4 regions of the Paenibacillus sp. FSL R5-0378 genome follow, and region 4 is predicted to be linked to each of the others. Evidence: predicted binding sites of a transcription regulator. Region 4 holds the regulator's gene; each other region holds the start of a gene.
What was found. The regulator Rex, encoded in region 4, represses fermentation and respiration genes when NADH is low (regulators of the CRP and FNR family bind a similar motif). The targets are predictions, from matches to a motif close to TTGTGAAATATTTCACAA.

Region 1 (3,157 bases), 990 kb from region 4:
CATACCGCCATTCGCCATCGTAAAGAACTGGCTGCCGAAGATGCGGTCGAACATCATCAGGGCAAGGGCAACGGTCAGAACCGGGAATGCGAACAGGATGATAACGTTCGTAATCAGGACGGACCAGGTAAACATCGGCATGCGCATCAGTCTCATGCCTGGCGCACGCATTTTCAGAATCGTTACGATAAAGTTGACACCGGTCATCAGCGTACCGATACCGGAAATCTGAAGGGCCAGAGAGTAGAAGTTGTTACCTACGGTCGGGCTGAACTCCAGGCTCGCCAGCGGGAAGTAAGCGGTCCAGCCGGCATCCGGCGATCCCCCGATGACGAAGGAAATGTTGAACAGCATCGCTCCGAAGAAGAACATCCAGAAGCTGACGGCGTTCAGTCTAGGGAAAGCTACGTCGCGCGCCCCGATTTGCAGCGGAACGACAACGTTCATAAGTCCGATAACGAACGGCATCGCCATGAACAGGATCATGATAACGCCGTGCGTTGTAAAGATTTCGTTATAGTGCTGCGCATCCAGAAACTTCATTTCCGGAGCCGCGAGCTGCGTACGCATCAGCAGGGCGTCGACCCCGCCGCGGAACAGCATGATGAGTGCGGACAGGATATACATGACCCCGATCCGCTTATGGTCAACCGTTGTGAGCCATTCGCGCCACAGATAGCCCCACTTTTTAAAATAGGTCAGGCCGATCAGGATGGCGAGGGAAACGACGACGATACTGACCATGGCAGCATAGATCATCGGCTCACCGGTAACAAAAAATTCGTCCCATTTCATGCAGGTAGGTCTCCTTTCCAGTAGATGTTAGTTTCCATGTTCCATGGACCCCATATCTTCCATATTGCTCATATCCGAATGATCCATCGTTTCCGAGCCGGAATCTTTGTCACTGCTGCCGCTGCCGTGATGCCCTTCGGACATATCCATTTCAGGCGGCGGGTTGAACCCGAGATGCGTGGAAGAGAAGGATTCCCGTCCAACGTAGGAGGTTTTCAGCAGCGCGTTAAATTTGTCCTCAGTCAATTGAGGCGCGGTTTTCTTCACGTCGTCGACCCATTTGCTGAAGTCTCCGGCGCTCATGGACTGTACCTCAAACTCCATCTGCGCATAGCCTTTACCGGAGAAGTTGGAGTTACGTCCCATGAAAGAACCCGGTGTGTCGGCCAGCAGGTGAAGCGTGTTGACCATGTCGCTCATGGCGTACTTCTGTCCGCCAAGCTGCGGCACCCAGAAGCTCGTAATCGGTCCGTAAGAATACAGGCGGAACTCGATCGGGCGGTTTGTAGGAATATTCACATAGTTCACCGTTTCAACGCCTTCTTCAGGGTAACTGAAGTGCCATTTCCAGTTGGACGATGCGGCATAGATAACAAGCGGCTTCTGATCCTCGTAACCGGCAGGAACACTTTCCACCGCACTGGTCGTTTTGACCGTGACAACCGATAGAATGGCCACAATGATAACCGGAATCGCAATCCAGGTGAACTCGAGCCATTTGTTACCTTCTATATGAGGCGGGATATAATCGTCACTGGTTTTGCTTGCCCGGTATTTGGTCAGCATGATGATGTACAAGATGTAAACAACAATCAAGACGAAAGCCATCATCAGGATGGAGAAAATAATCGTGCTGGATTGCGTTTTTGCCTGCGGACCTTTCGGATCTAGCACGATGAGTGACGACGAGTCGCATCCGCTAAGCAGCAACATGATGGATACAAATAAACCAAAAAATAACCATCTTTTTTTCTTCACAGTGAGCTCCTTTCTAGCGTTACATGTAGCTGAATTGGTCTAAAAATAATGAACCTTATAGCCATAGCTTAGTAATCCGGGGGAACGAAAACAAATGCAACAAAAGTAATAAATGTAAATCATTTACAGATATTCTGTGAACATCTTCACATGATTTTTAAAAAAACCTCAAATTGTGCGAAAAATCACTGTAATCGCGGAAAATCGGGGATTTTCATTTTTGTTCAAAATTGCACAAGGCTTTGTCAATGTTGCCAGTTTCGTCACAATTGAAAGGGCTTATCATAAGCCGTTATCCGGATTTTTTCCTGCTGAAACAGCGGCTGAGGCGTCCCAAAAGCCCGCTGTATGGTACAATATGAGGGCTAATGCGGGCAGCAGCCGGCATGTGATCGCGGACTAGGCAGATGGGGGAGAACAAGAAAATGGGTGAACAAAGAGCGGTATTTTTTGACGTGGACGATACGCTGTATGACCATCTGGAACCGCTGCGGCAAGCGCTCGATCGCTTGATATCGCCGCCGGACGGCTTTCCTTATGAACAAGTATACCACCGGTTCCGGCATTACAGCGACTTGCTGTCGGCCCGGCATGGACATGTGAATGATCCGGCGAATGCGGGGGATCTGGAGGACATGCGCGAGCAGCGGATTCAGCTGGCCCTTGCGGAGTTCGGCATCGACGTGGACCGGGAGCAGGCGGCTGCGATTCAGGCGGCCTATTTGGAGGGGCAGTTCGACATTCGCCTGTTTCCGGGGGCGCAGGAGCTGATCCGGGAGCTCCAGGAGCGGGGCGATGTGGTCGGCGTGATCACCAATGGCCCGAAGGAACACCAAATGAACAAAGTCCGTGCGCTTGGGCTGGACAAGCTGGTGGGCTTGGACCGGGTATTCGTGTCCGGAGCGGTGGGCATGGACAAGCCGGATCCCCGGCTGTTCCGGTATGTGAACGAGGCGACGGAAACGGAGCCTGGGGCAAGCTGGTACATCGGCGACTCCTGGAACAACGACGTTATCGGCGCGCTGGAGGCGGGGTGGACATCAGTTTGGTTTAACCATCGGAAGGTCGAGCCATTTGCGACCGGACATCAGCCCCATCATATTCTGGGGGGATACGGGGAGCTGAGATCTGTTCTGCTGGGCGGTTAGCGGGTGGTTGGCTGTTATCATGAAAAAAAGGGTGCCTGCATCCATCGGGGATGTGCAGGCACCCTTTATTTTGGAAATCGACAAGCATGACTGCCGTGTATCGCGTCTTGAATGGAGCTGAATAACGTTCGTGCGGCGCAGTCATGGCCGTATTTATTCCGGCGGAAGCGACGGTGGTCCCGGCGGAGGTCCCGGTGGGGCTTCGGGATCGGCCCCTTTGCGTTTGTACAAAATTC
Region 2 (3,157 bases), 560 kb from region 4:
GCTGATCCAACTGGGGGTTCGCCGCCATGTTTCCTTCCTCCTTCGTATAGCCGTACATGCTTCAGCCCGCTTTATCCTTGCAGCTGCGGACTGCTTTTCAGCTTTGAGCTTCCGCCTCCATAGCGGTCGTTTGTAGGCTTGTTCGTAATATCGCTGAACGTTCCGACATATTGGATAACGTCTCCGGCATCATCTTTAACTGCATTAATGATTAATAACTCTAAATACTCCTCGCCATTTTTTCGCCGGTTCCAGATCTCCCCCTGCCAGCTTCCCCGCTCCTTGATTTCCGCCCACATGGTGCTGTAGAAATCACCGGATTGACGGCCGGACTTCAGGATGCTCGGATTTTTGCCGATCACTTCCTCCTCCGTGTAGCCCGTCAGCTTCGTGAATGCCGGGTTCACGGCATGGATCTTTCCGCTCAGGTCCGTCACGAGAATGCCTTGCCCTGTGGAATTGAACACCTCCGAGGAAACGGCCAGTTTATCTTGATAAAACATCCAGACAACGATGACGAGGCTGGCGAGCGCTACCTGGGATAGCGCCATGAACCCGATGGAATACTGCCCGGTCACCGAATGAATGAAGGAAAGCATCAGCGGCGGGAAGAAGCCGCCAAGGCCGCCCATCATGGACACGATCCCGTTCACGATCCCCGCCTGCTTGTTGAAATACAGCGGCACCAGTTTAAAAATGATCCCGTTGCCAAGTCCGGCGCCTACCGCGATGGTTAAGCAACCCACGGTATAGAGGCCGATCGACGGAGAGAACGCCAAGATGATGGCTGCAATCGTAAGTCCGACGAATACACCCATTAACAGGAACAGCGGCTTAAAACGGTCCGCCAGCCACCCGCCCACCGGTCGCAGGAAGGTCGCCACCACGATGAAACCGGCCGTGCGCATCCCCGCATCCACCTTCGCCAGCTCAAAATTCGTAACCAGGAAGTTGGGAAGGTAAACCGTAAACGCAACGAACGAACCGAAGGTGATGAAATAGAACAATGAAAAATACCACAGCTTATCGTTTTTATAGACGCCTTTGATCTGCTCCATGAGCGGCGTTTTGACCTTCGTTTCTTTGCGGTCACCCAGGAATACGTTCAGCACCGCAAACGCGAGCAGCAGAATTAAATACAGCTGGACGGTACGCTCCCACCCGATTTGCGTAGCAATGACAGGTGCGGCAAAGGTGGTAATGGCTGTACCGACATTGCCCATTCCATAAATTCCATTGACCAAGCCCAGCTTTTCTTTCGAATAATATTTAGGGAGCGAGGTGACACCTACCGAGAAGACGGCTCCTCCGATACCCAAGAACAGGCCGCCGATCACAAGATGCGTAAAGGATGTGGCCGTGCTGATAAAATAAACCGGGAACAGCAGCAGAATAAAGCTTGCGATAAACACGATCCGTGCACCCAGGACGTTGGCGTAGTATCCCAGCGGCAAACGGAGCACCGAGCCCAGCACCACCGGGATCGCGGTCAGGATCGCCAGCCGGTCGGCCGGGATGGATATGTCCTCCCGAATGAACGGCAGCAATGCGGAAATGATGACCCATACCATAAATCCAAGCACCAAATTCATCGTCTGCAGCGGCAGCTGCGCTTTTTTGATCATTTCAACCACCTTTTCTGAACATGATAAATGGCTGACTTCATTGATCCCCATGCCTTATTGTACGTGACGATATTCACAAAGATAATAGGGAAGTTCCCTGAATTCGTCAGGGGAACTTCCCTATATTCTGTGGCTGGAACACCCGGTATCCTTAAAAATGCTAGAAATCCAGCAGTTTTTTCTTTAGTGCATACTCCACCAGCTCCGGCCGGCTTTTCAGGTTCAGCTTCTCCATAATTTTGGCCTTATGGGCCTCCACCGTTTTGACGGAGACATACAGCTTCTCCGCAATCTCTTTGTTGCCGTAGCCTTTGGCGATGAGCGGCAAAATCTCGATTTCCCGGGGGGAGAGGCTGTTAAACGGATCGTTGTCCGCGCTCTCGCTGTCCTTTTTAATATACTCCCGAACCAGGGACGTGGCCATTTGCGGATGGATGTAGGTTCCTCCCTTGTGCACCATCCGGATGGCCGAGACCAGCTCTTCATCCGGCGCGTTTTTGAGCACGTAACCGGAGGCGCCGTTTTTCAGCACATGGAACAAATAGTCATCGTCATCATACATGGTGAGGATAAGTATTTTCGTATTCGGAAAATCATTGCTGATCTTGCCCGTGGCAATCAGGCCGCTCTCGCCCGGAGGCATGCTGAGGTCCATCAGCAGCACGTCCGGTTGGTGCTTGGCTACCATGGCGTAAGCCTCCATGCCGTCAGCGGCCGTCGCGACGACTTCCATATCCTCCTGGTAGTTCAGAATCATGGAAAAGCCGCTCCGGACCACCGCATGATCATCCGCTATGACAATTTTCATCGTGTATCGGTCTCCCTCTCCCTCTCGTTATCCTCTGAACACGGAATGCGCAGCTCCACCTTTGTCCCTCCGCCGATGGCCGAATACAGCATGAACTGGCCGCCGACAAGCTCGGCGCGCTCACGCATCCCGTATAGGCCAAGGCCGGTGCCCTTGGCTTCATTCTCATTCATATTGAATCCTGTTCCGTCATCCTTGACGGTCAGCTGAAGGACTCCGTCCTCTTCGCATAACCGGACGTACACCTCGTCGGTACCGGCGTATTTCAGCGCGTTCAGGACGGCTTCCTGGCATACGCGGTAGACCACGGTCTCGATCTCGCTGCCGTATCGGGCTGCGGACAGCTCCGCCGAGAAATCGACGAGCAGGCCGTAGTTTTTCTCGATCCATTTGAAATGCGAGCGGAACGCCGCTTCCAGCCCCAGGTCATCGAGCGAGGCCGGCCGCAGCTCCACGGACAAATGGCGGATGTCGTCCAGCAGCCGCGTCAGCGACACTTCGGTCTGCTGCAGCTTCTTCAGTACATCTTCGCCAACCTCCATATATTTGACCACGCGCAGGTCCACAAGCGAGCTGAGCAGCTCCTGGGCGACACTGTCATGCAGTTCCCGGGAAATCCGCTTTCGCTCGTCCTCCTGCGCTTTAATGACGTATTTCAGCAGATTCGAGCGCTGGAGCATCTCCTGCGTCTTCTGCTGTTTAGTCAGGTCCAACAGCATGAGCA
Region 3 (3,157 bases), 880 kb from region 4:
ATGTCGCCTGTAGCAGGGGCGGAAATGACGACTTTCTTCGCTCCGCCTTTCAGGTGAAGCTCGGCTTTTTCTTTTGTGGTGAAGAAGCCTGTACATTCGAGAACAATATCAACGCCAAGCTCACCCCAAGGAAGATCTTCAGGATTCCGCTTAGCAAAACCTTAACCTCTTTGCCGTTTACTTTGAAGGTTCCGTCATGGACTTCAATGTCACCGTGAAAAGTGCCTTGCGTCGTATCATATCTGAGCAGATGTGCTAACATTTTAGCGTTCGTAAGGTCGTTAATTGCTACAACCTCGACGCCTTCCACATCTTGAATTCGGCGAAAAGCGAGTCGTCCGATTCGTCCAAAACCGTTTATACCTACTTTTACAGTCACTGAAAAATCCCCCTATAAGTTTTATTTATTCCAACAAGCCGATGCCTGCAATGGAATAAAAATGACCCAGCGCTATTTCATTCTGGAATGGCTTACTGTATAATGCGAAAAGAGACCGATCGGTATTTTTTATATTAGCATGATATGAGTGAATTGCAAGGACGAATTGGGTAATTCGTTTAAAACAAATGAAATAAAATACGGTTCATACGGAGGAGCTCATGAAAAAAGGGGACAGAACAAGGGAACACATCATTATGAAATCGGCTGAAATTTTTAACCAGAGAGGATATGCCGGTACATCGCTAAACGATATTATTGCCGACACAAGAATTAAGAAGGGGGGCATCTATCGACATTTTGCCAGTAAAGACGAGATCGCGCTTGAAGCCTACAATTATGCTGCCAGTATGGTCGCCAGTAAATTTTCTGAAGCGGTCGATCAAGAGCAGTCTGCGTCAGGAAAGTTGGTTGCTTTTTTTCGTGTCTATGAGAATGTCGTCGACGATCCGCCATTTATTGGCGGATGTCCCATGCAGAATACAGCTGTAGAAAGTGACGATACTCATTCGGAGCTTTGTGGTCAGGCAAGGCAAGGGATGCATACCTTCTTGGATATGATGAAAAGTATTATTCGGGACGGCATTCAAGCTGGGGAGTTTAGGGAGGATCTGGATGTGGATGCGCTAGCATCATTTACATTTTCCTTGTTGGAAGGAGGGATTTTACTCAGCAAGTTGGATGGGGATAACAAGCACATGCTAATGAATACACAAATCTTCTCATCCTATTTGCAGCAATGCTGCCTAAAGACCTGTTAATCTGGTGTACTGGCACATCGGAAGGGAATTGGGCAGCTGTCTTATGCAATAGCCCAAACGGGTGGTTTTTGTATTTTTCACGGAGTTGTAAGAAAGAATTGATTTTTACTTGAACGTTTAGAGGAGAAGGTGTGACCACGATTGCAAGGCTAAACGTCGAATATATAATAAATTTTAAATATCAGGTTTTGTAATCTTTCAACTGCATTTCTCACACATTTGGGGAAATGCCAACTTACTATGTGAAAAAGTTCTCTTTTTATTCACGAAGGAGCAGAGCATAAGTTAGCCCCCGTAGGTCGTAAGGTTTTACGTCTAAACCTGATGTTTTCATTTTTTATTTTGTGTACAGGAACAGCGTGGAAGGGAGGAAGTTAATATGGGAATCGATACGGTGCTATGGAGTAAACTCGTGACTGGAATGACACTAGGATTCCACGCTATTTTCGCGACACTTGGCGTGGGTATTCCATTAATGATTTCACTCGCCGAGTTTATCGGTATTCGTAAGAAAGATCTTCATTATATTCTAATGGCAAAGAGGTGGTCACGAGGGTTCGTTATCTCTGTTGCAGTAGGCGTAGTCACAGGAACAGCAATTTCGTTACAACTCTCCTTGGTATGGCCCAATTTCATGAAACTTGCGGGAAATGTTATTGCGCTTCCGTTGTTTATGGAAGTGTTCGCCTTCTTTTTTGAAGCCATTTTCCTTGGGATATATCTGTACACGTGGGAACGATTTAAAAACCCGATGATGCATTGGTTACTAACGATTCCTGTTGTCGTCGGTGCAGGGATGTCAGCAGTATTTATCACGACAGTTAACGGATTTATGAATCAACCAGGGGGATTTACGTTCGAAGGAGGACAATTCACAGCCGTTGACCCCGTTCAAGCCATGCTGAGTACGGCAACATTCTCCAAAGTGTTTCATGTATTAAGTTCGGCCTATTTAACAGGAGCTGCTCTGCTGGCAGGTGTTGCAGCATTTGCAATACTTCGAAAAGGGGTTTCAGTATACCACAAAAAAGCCTTAAAACTGATGATGGCTGTCGTTTTGTTGTTCAGTTTAGTAAACACATTAGCCGGAGACGTATCCGCTAAGTTTTTGGCCGAACATCAACCTGAAAAACTTGCGGCTGCCGAATGGCATTTTGAAACGGAAAGCGGCGCAGATTTGATATTTTTAGGATGGCTTAATGCTGAGCATGAAATTATAGGAGCACTCCACCTTCCCAAATTTCTGAGTTTCTTGGCTTTTGGAGATTTCAATGCGGAAGTAACGGGTCTTAATGAGTTTCCTATCGATGAACAACCATCACTCGTGGTTCATTATTTTTTCGATTTAATGGCAACCATTGGATTTTTATTCTTAGGCATTTCCTTTCTGTATTTCCTATTTGTATTTTGGAAAAAGCGTAACGAACTCAACAAGTGGATACTGCGAATGATTGCATTAGGAGCACCACTTGCTTTTTTAGGAGTTGAACTGGGGTGGTTTTACGCAGAACTCGGCAGGCAGCCTTGGATTATCCGAGGATATATGCGTGTAGAGGAAGCGGCTACGACATCCCCAAGCGTCAGGATCCTTTTTTTCTTTTTCCTTCTACTATACATCGTATTGGGAACCGTTAGTGTTCTTGTGCTTCGTCGCATGTTCTATAACAATCCGGCTGAAGTTGAGATGGAGACGTGGACGCAGCGTGCAAGCGACAAATCAACATTGAAGGGTGAGCACACATGATGAATTACGAATTGATTGGAATTTCCGTGCTCTGGTTGTTTTTGTACGGATATATCATCATCGCTTCCATTGATTTTGGCGCAGGTTTCTTTGCCTTTTATGCTCGTTTAACCAAACAGGATCATGTCATCAATAAACTGATTTCTCGTTACTTATCGCCAGTTTGGGAAATCACGAATGTATTTTTCGTTTTTTTCTACATTGGCATCATCG
Region 4 (3,157 bases):
ATGCTCAACGTCCTTCGCGCTGGCCGAATAAATGACGTGTGAAATGAAGTCCGTACGCGGCAGAAAATGAGCCTGATCCGTATTCACCGCGATAAAATCCGCCTTCATCCCGGCCTCAAGTGCACCGACTCCCTTCAGGAACAAGGATTGGGCTCCGTAGATCGTGCCCATACGCAGTGCTTCCGCCGCGGGAACCGCCGTCGGATCTCCCGAGACGCCCTTATGTATCAAAGCGGCAAGGCGCATTTCTTCAAACATGTCCAAATTGTTGTTGCTCGCCGCACTGTCGGTTCCCAGGGAAACCGTAATGCCTGCCTGCATCATGTCGGTAACGCGGGCCACACCGCTCGCCAGCTTCAGGTTGCTGCCAGGGTTGTGTGATACCGTCACGTGATGCTTCGCCAAAATGTCGATTTCCTCGTCTGTTAAATGGACCGCGTGTGCCAGAATCGTCGGCCGTGAGAACATGCCGAGCTTCTCCAAATGAATCGCCGGACGCGTTCCATAATCGCGTACATTCTGCTCCACTTCCGCCTTGGTCTCCGACATATGCGTATGCATCGGCAGATCCAGGTCATGCGCCGCCTGAACGAACTTCTCGATAAAATCAGGAGGGCATGTGTACGGGGCATGCGGAGAAATCATCGCCGTGATCCGGCCGTCTGCCTGCCCGTGCCAGTCCTTGGCGAACTGAATGGCTTCGTTCAGCTTGTGCCGCTGCACATCCTCCGGGCACAGACCGATGACACCGCGGGTCAGGGCAGCGCGCATGCCGGATTCAGTCACCACTTTGCCCACCTGATCCATATGATCGTACATATCGAGGAACGTCGTCGTGCCGCCCTTCAGCATTTCAAGCACGGACAGCGAAGTCCCCCAGTAGACGTCACTGGACGTGAATTTCGCTTCCATCGGCCACATTTTTTCCTGCAGCCATTCCTGGAGCACCATGTCATCTCCGTAACCTCGCAGCAGCGACATGGCGGTATGTCCATGGGTGTTGATCAGGCCCGGCATAAAAAATAAATGCGTGCCGTCGACGACCTGTACGCCCTCCTCCAGCTGCGGCTCCTCTTCACCGATATAGGTGATGCGGTCGCCCTCAATGACCATCCAGCCGTATAATACCGGCTGCTCCGGCCGCAAAACGGCAAAGCTGCCGTTCTTGATGGCCCATTTAGGATTGGCGCTCCGGCTGCTGGAGCTCTTCAAATTGTCCGTCATCTTCCGTGTCGTCCTTTCCGTTGTTCAAATAATAAGCGAGGCTGAGCAAATCCGTCGTAAAATCGGCAGCATGGATCCGGATGCTAGCCGGCGCCTTCAGAATCGTCGGCGCAAAATTCAGAATCGCCTCGATCCCGGCCGCAATCAGCTGATCGGCGACGTTTTGTGCTTCGAAATCCGGGACGGTAATGATCCCGATCCGGATATTTTTGCTTTGTATCGTTTCTTTCAGCTCATCCATGGCCTGTACCGTCAAGGTGTTGATCCGTGTGCCGATTTTGGACGGATTGGCGTCAAACACGGCCACGATCTTCATATTTTCCTTCAGGTAAAAGTTATAGTTGGACAAAGCTTGACCAAGATTCCCCGCTCCGACCAGCACCGCGTTGATCTGCTGATCCAAATTCAGAATTTGACGGATCTTCTCGATGAGATAGGACACGTCATACCCTATCCCCTTACGGCCAAAATCCCCGAAATACGCCAAATCCTTGCGGATCTGCGCCGGGTTGAGATCCAGCTTCTGCCCGAGCTCCTGGGAGGAGACTGTGGCCACCTCCCGCTTGTTCAGCTCATTTAGATATCTAAGATATATAGGCAATCTGCGGACAACCGCCTCGGATATTTTCTCCGATTTCATGCATGTTCCCCCTATTGAACGGCTTGAATATTTATTTGGTTATATAGATTGAACTAAAGTTTTGCATTGAATTTCCTGTTCTAACCGCTTTAGTTCAATCTATCTAATGGACTCATTTAAGACACACCGTCCTGATGAAGCCATTCAGAGATGCGCGGAACCATCTGGTCTGTCTGCATATGCTCCATTTTCGGTCCAGGCAGCGAGTACAGGAAGTACTTCCCGTAATACGATTCGATAACGCGCGTATCGTATACGATGACGATGCCCCGGTCATGGGCGGTGCGGACCAGCCGCCCGAAGCCCTGCTTGAAGCGGATGACGGCCTGCGGGACCGACAGCTTCATGAACGGGTTCTTCTTCTGGCGCTGCAGCAGCTCGCTCTTCGCTTCCACCAGCGGATGGTTCGGCGGCTGAAACGGGAGCCGGACGATGGCCAGGCAAGTCAGCGCTTCACCCGGGATGTCCACGCCTTCCCAGAAGCTGCTCGTTCCAAGCAGCACCGAAGCGCTGCTGTCCGTAAACCGCCGGATCAGCTTCGTGCGGCTGCCGCTGTCTACGCCCTGTCCAAGCACGGCGATGTCGCTTTGTGCGAGGGCTTCTTTCAGCGGCTCGTATACCTGACGCAGCATGCGGTACGAGGTGAACAGCACCAGCATCCGGCCGTGGGTCGCGATCGCGGCGTCCGCCAGTGAGCGGGCCAGCGTTTCGACAAACAGGGCGTCCCCGACGCTTCCCTTCACGCTTGGAAAATCCCGCGGAATGACGAGCAGCGCCTGGTCCCTGTACCGGAACGGGGACGGAAGCTGGACCGTCACAAGGCGTCCGCTGTCCTGGTCCTCCTGCAGCCCAAGGTTATCGATCATATACTGGAACGATTTATCTACGGATAAGGTGGCGGACGTTAGGATGACGCTCTTTTTCTTATCAAAAAACAGCTCCTTGAGCTGCTTGCTGACGTCAACCGGAACAGCGTACAGCTGGAGCGATTTGCTGCGGAAATGGCCGCTCGCTTCCATCCAGTACACGACGGTTTCGTCGTTCAGCGTCATAAAGAAGCGGAGATTCTCCCGCTCGGAGCTGAGGTCCTTGAGCAGCCCGCCGATATCGGTGATCAGGCTGTCGGAACCATAATCATCCTGCTCCTCCTTGTATTCGGCCAGCATCTTTTCGCCTTTGCGGACGATTTCCCCTATCGTGACAAAGATCTGGTTTTCGAGCGCCGCCAGCGTCTCCCACTCTTTCGGCTTTTTCCCCGGCTGAAGGCGCAGCGTATACTGGCCGCCGTCGCCG

Region 1: a site for Rex is predicted at 1,908-1,925, ahead of qoxA (cytochrome aa3 quinol oxidase subunit II). Genes of this name have one in related genera too.
Region 2: a site for Rex is predicted at 1,687-1,704, ahead of MKY74_RS23035 (nitrate/nitrite transporter). Genes of this name have one in related genera too.
Region 3: a site for Rex is predicted at 1,441-1,458, ahead of MKY74_RS21530 (cytochrome ubiquinol oxidase subunit I). Genes of this name have one in related genera too.

Annotation. Positions count from the first base shown of each region.
Region 1 covers NZ_JBBPAY010000001.1:6,518,889-6,522,045, reverse strand. The annotation lists gene qoxB (cytochrome aa3 quinol oxidase subunit I) at 1-795, opposite strand, end outside; gene qoxA (cytochrome aa3 quinol oxidase subunit II) at 823-1,773, opposite strand; gene MKY74_RS30255 (HAD family hydrolase) at 2,199-2,921, shown strand; gene MKY74_RS30250 (DUF2339 domain-containing protein) at 3,075-3,157, opposite strand, start outside.
Region 2 covers NZ_JBBPAY010000001.1:4,970,695-4,973,851, forward strand. The annotation lists gene moaA (GTP 3',8-cyclase MoaA) at 1-28, opposite strand, end outside; gene MKY74_RS23035 (nitrate/nitrite transporter) at 72-1,625, opposite strand; gene MKY74_RS23040 (response regulator transcription factor) at 1,786-2,433, opposite strand; gene MKY74_RS23045 (sensor histidine kinase) at 2,430-3,157, opposite strand, start outside.
Region 3 covers NZ_JBBPAY010000001.1:4,648,484-4,651,640, reverse strand. The annotation lists partial or broken gene gap (type I glyceraldehyde-3-phosphate dehydrogenase) at 1-379, opposite strand, end outside; gene MKY74_RS21535 (TetR/AcrR family transcriptional regulator) at 601-1,200, shown strand; gene MKY74_RS21530 (cytochrome ubiquinol oxidase subunit I) at 1,580-2,944, shown strand; gene MKY74_RS21525 (cytochrome d ubiquinol oxidase subunit II) at 2,941-3,157, shown strand, end outside.
Region 4 covers NZ_JBBPAY010000001.1:5,528,305-5,531,461, forward strand. The annotation lists gene MKY74_RS25520 (amidohydrolase) at 1-1,224, opposite strand, end outside; gene MKY74_RS25525 (redox-sensing transcriptional repressor Rex) at 1,178-1,864, opposite strand; gene dinG (ATP-dependent DNA helicase DinG) at 1,981-3,157, opposite strand, start outside.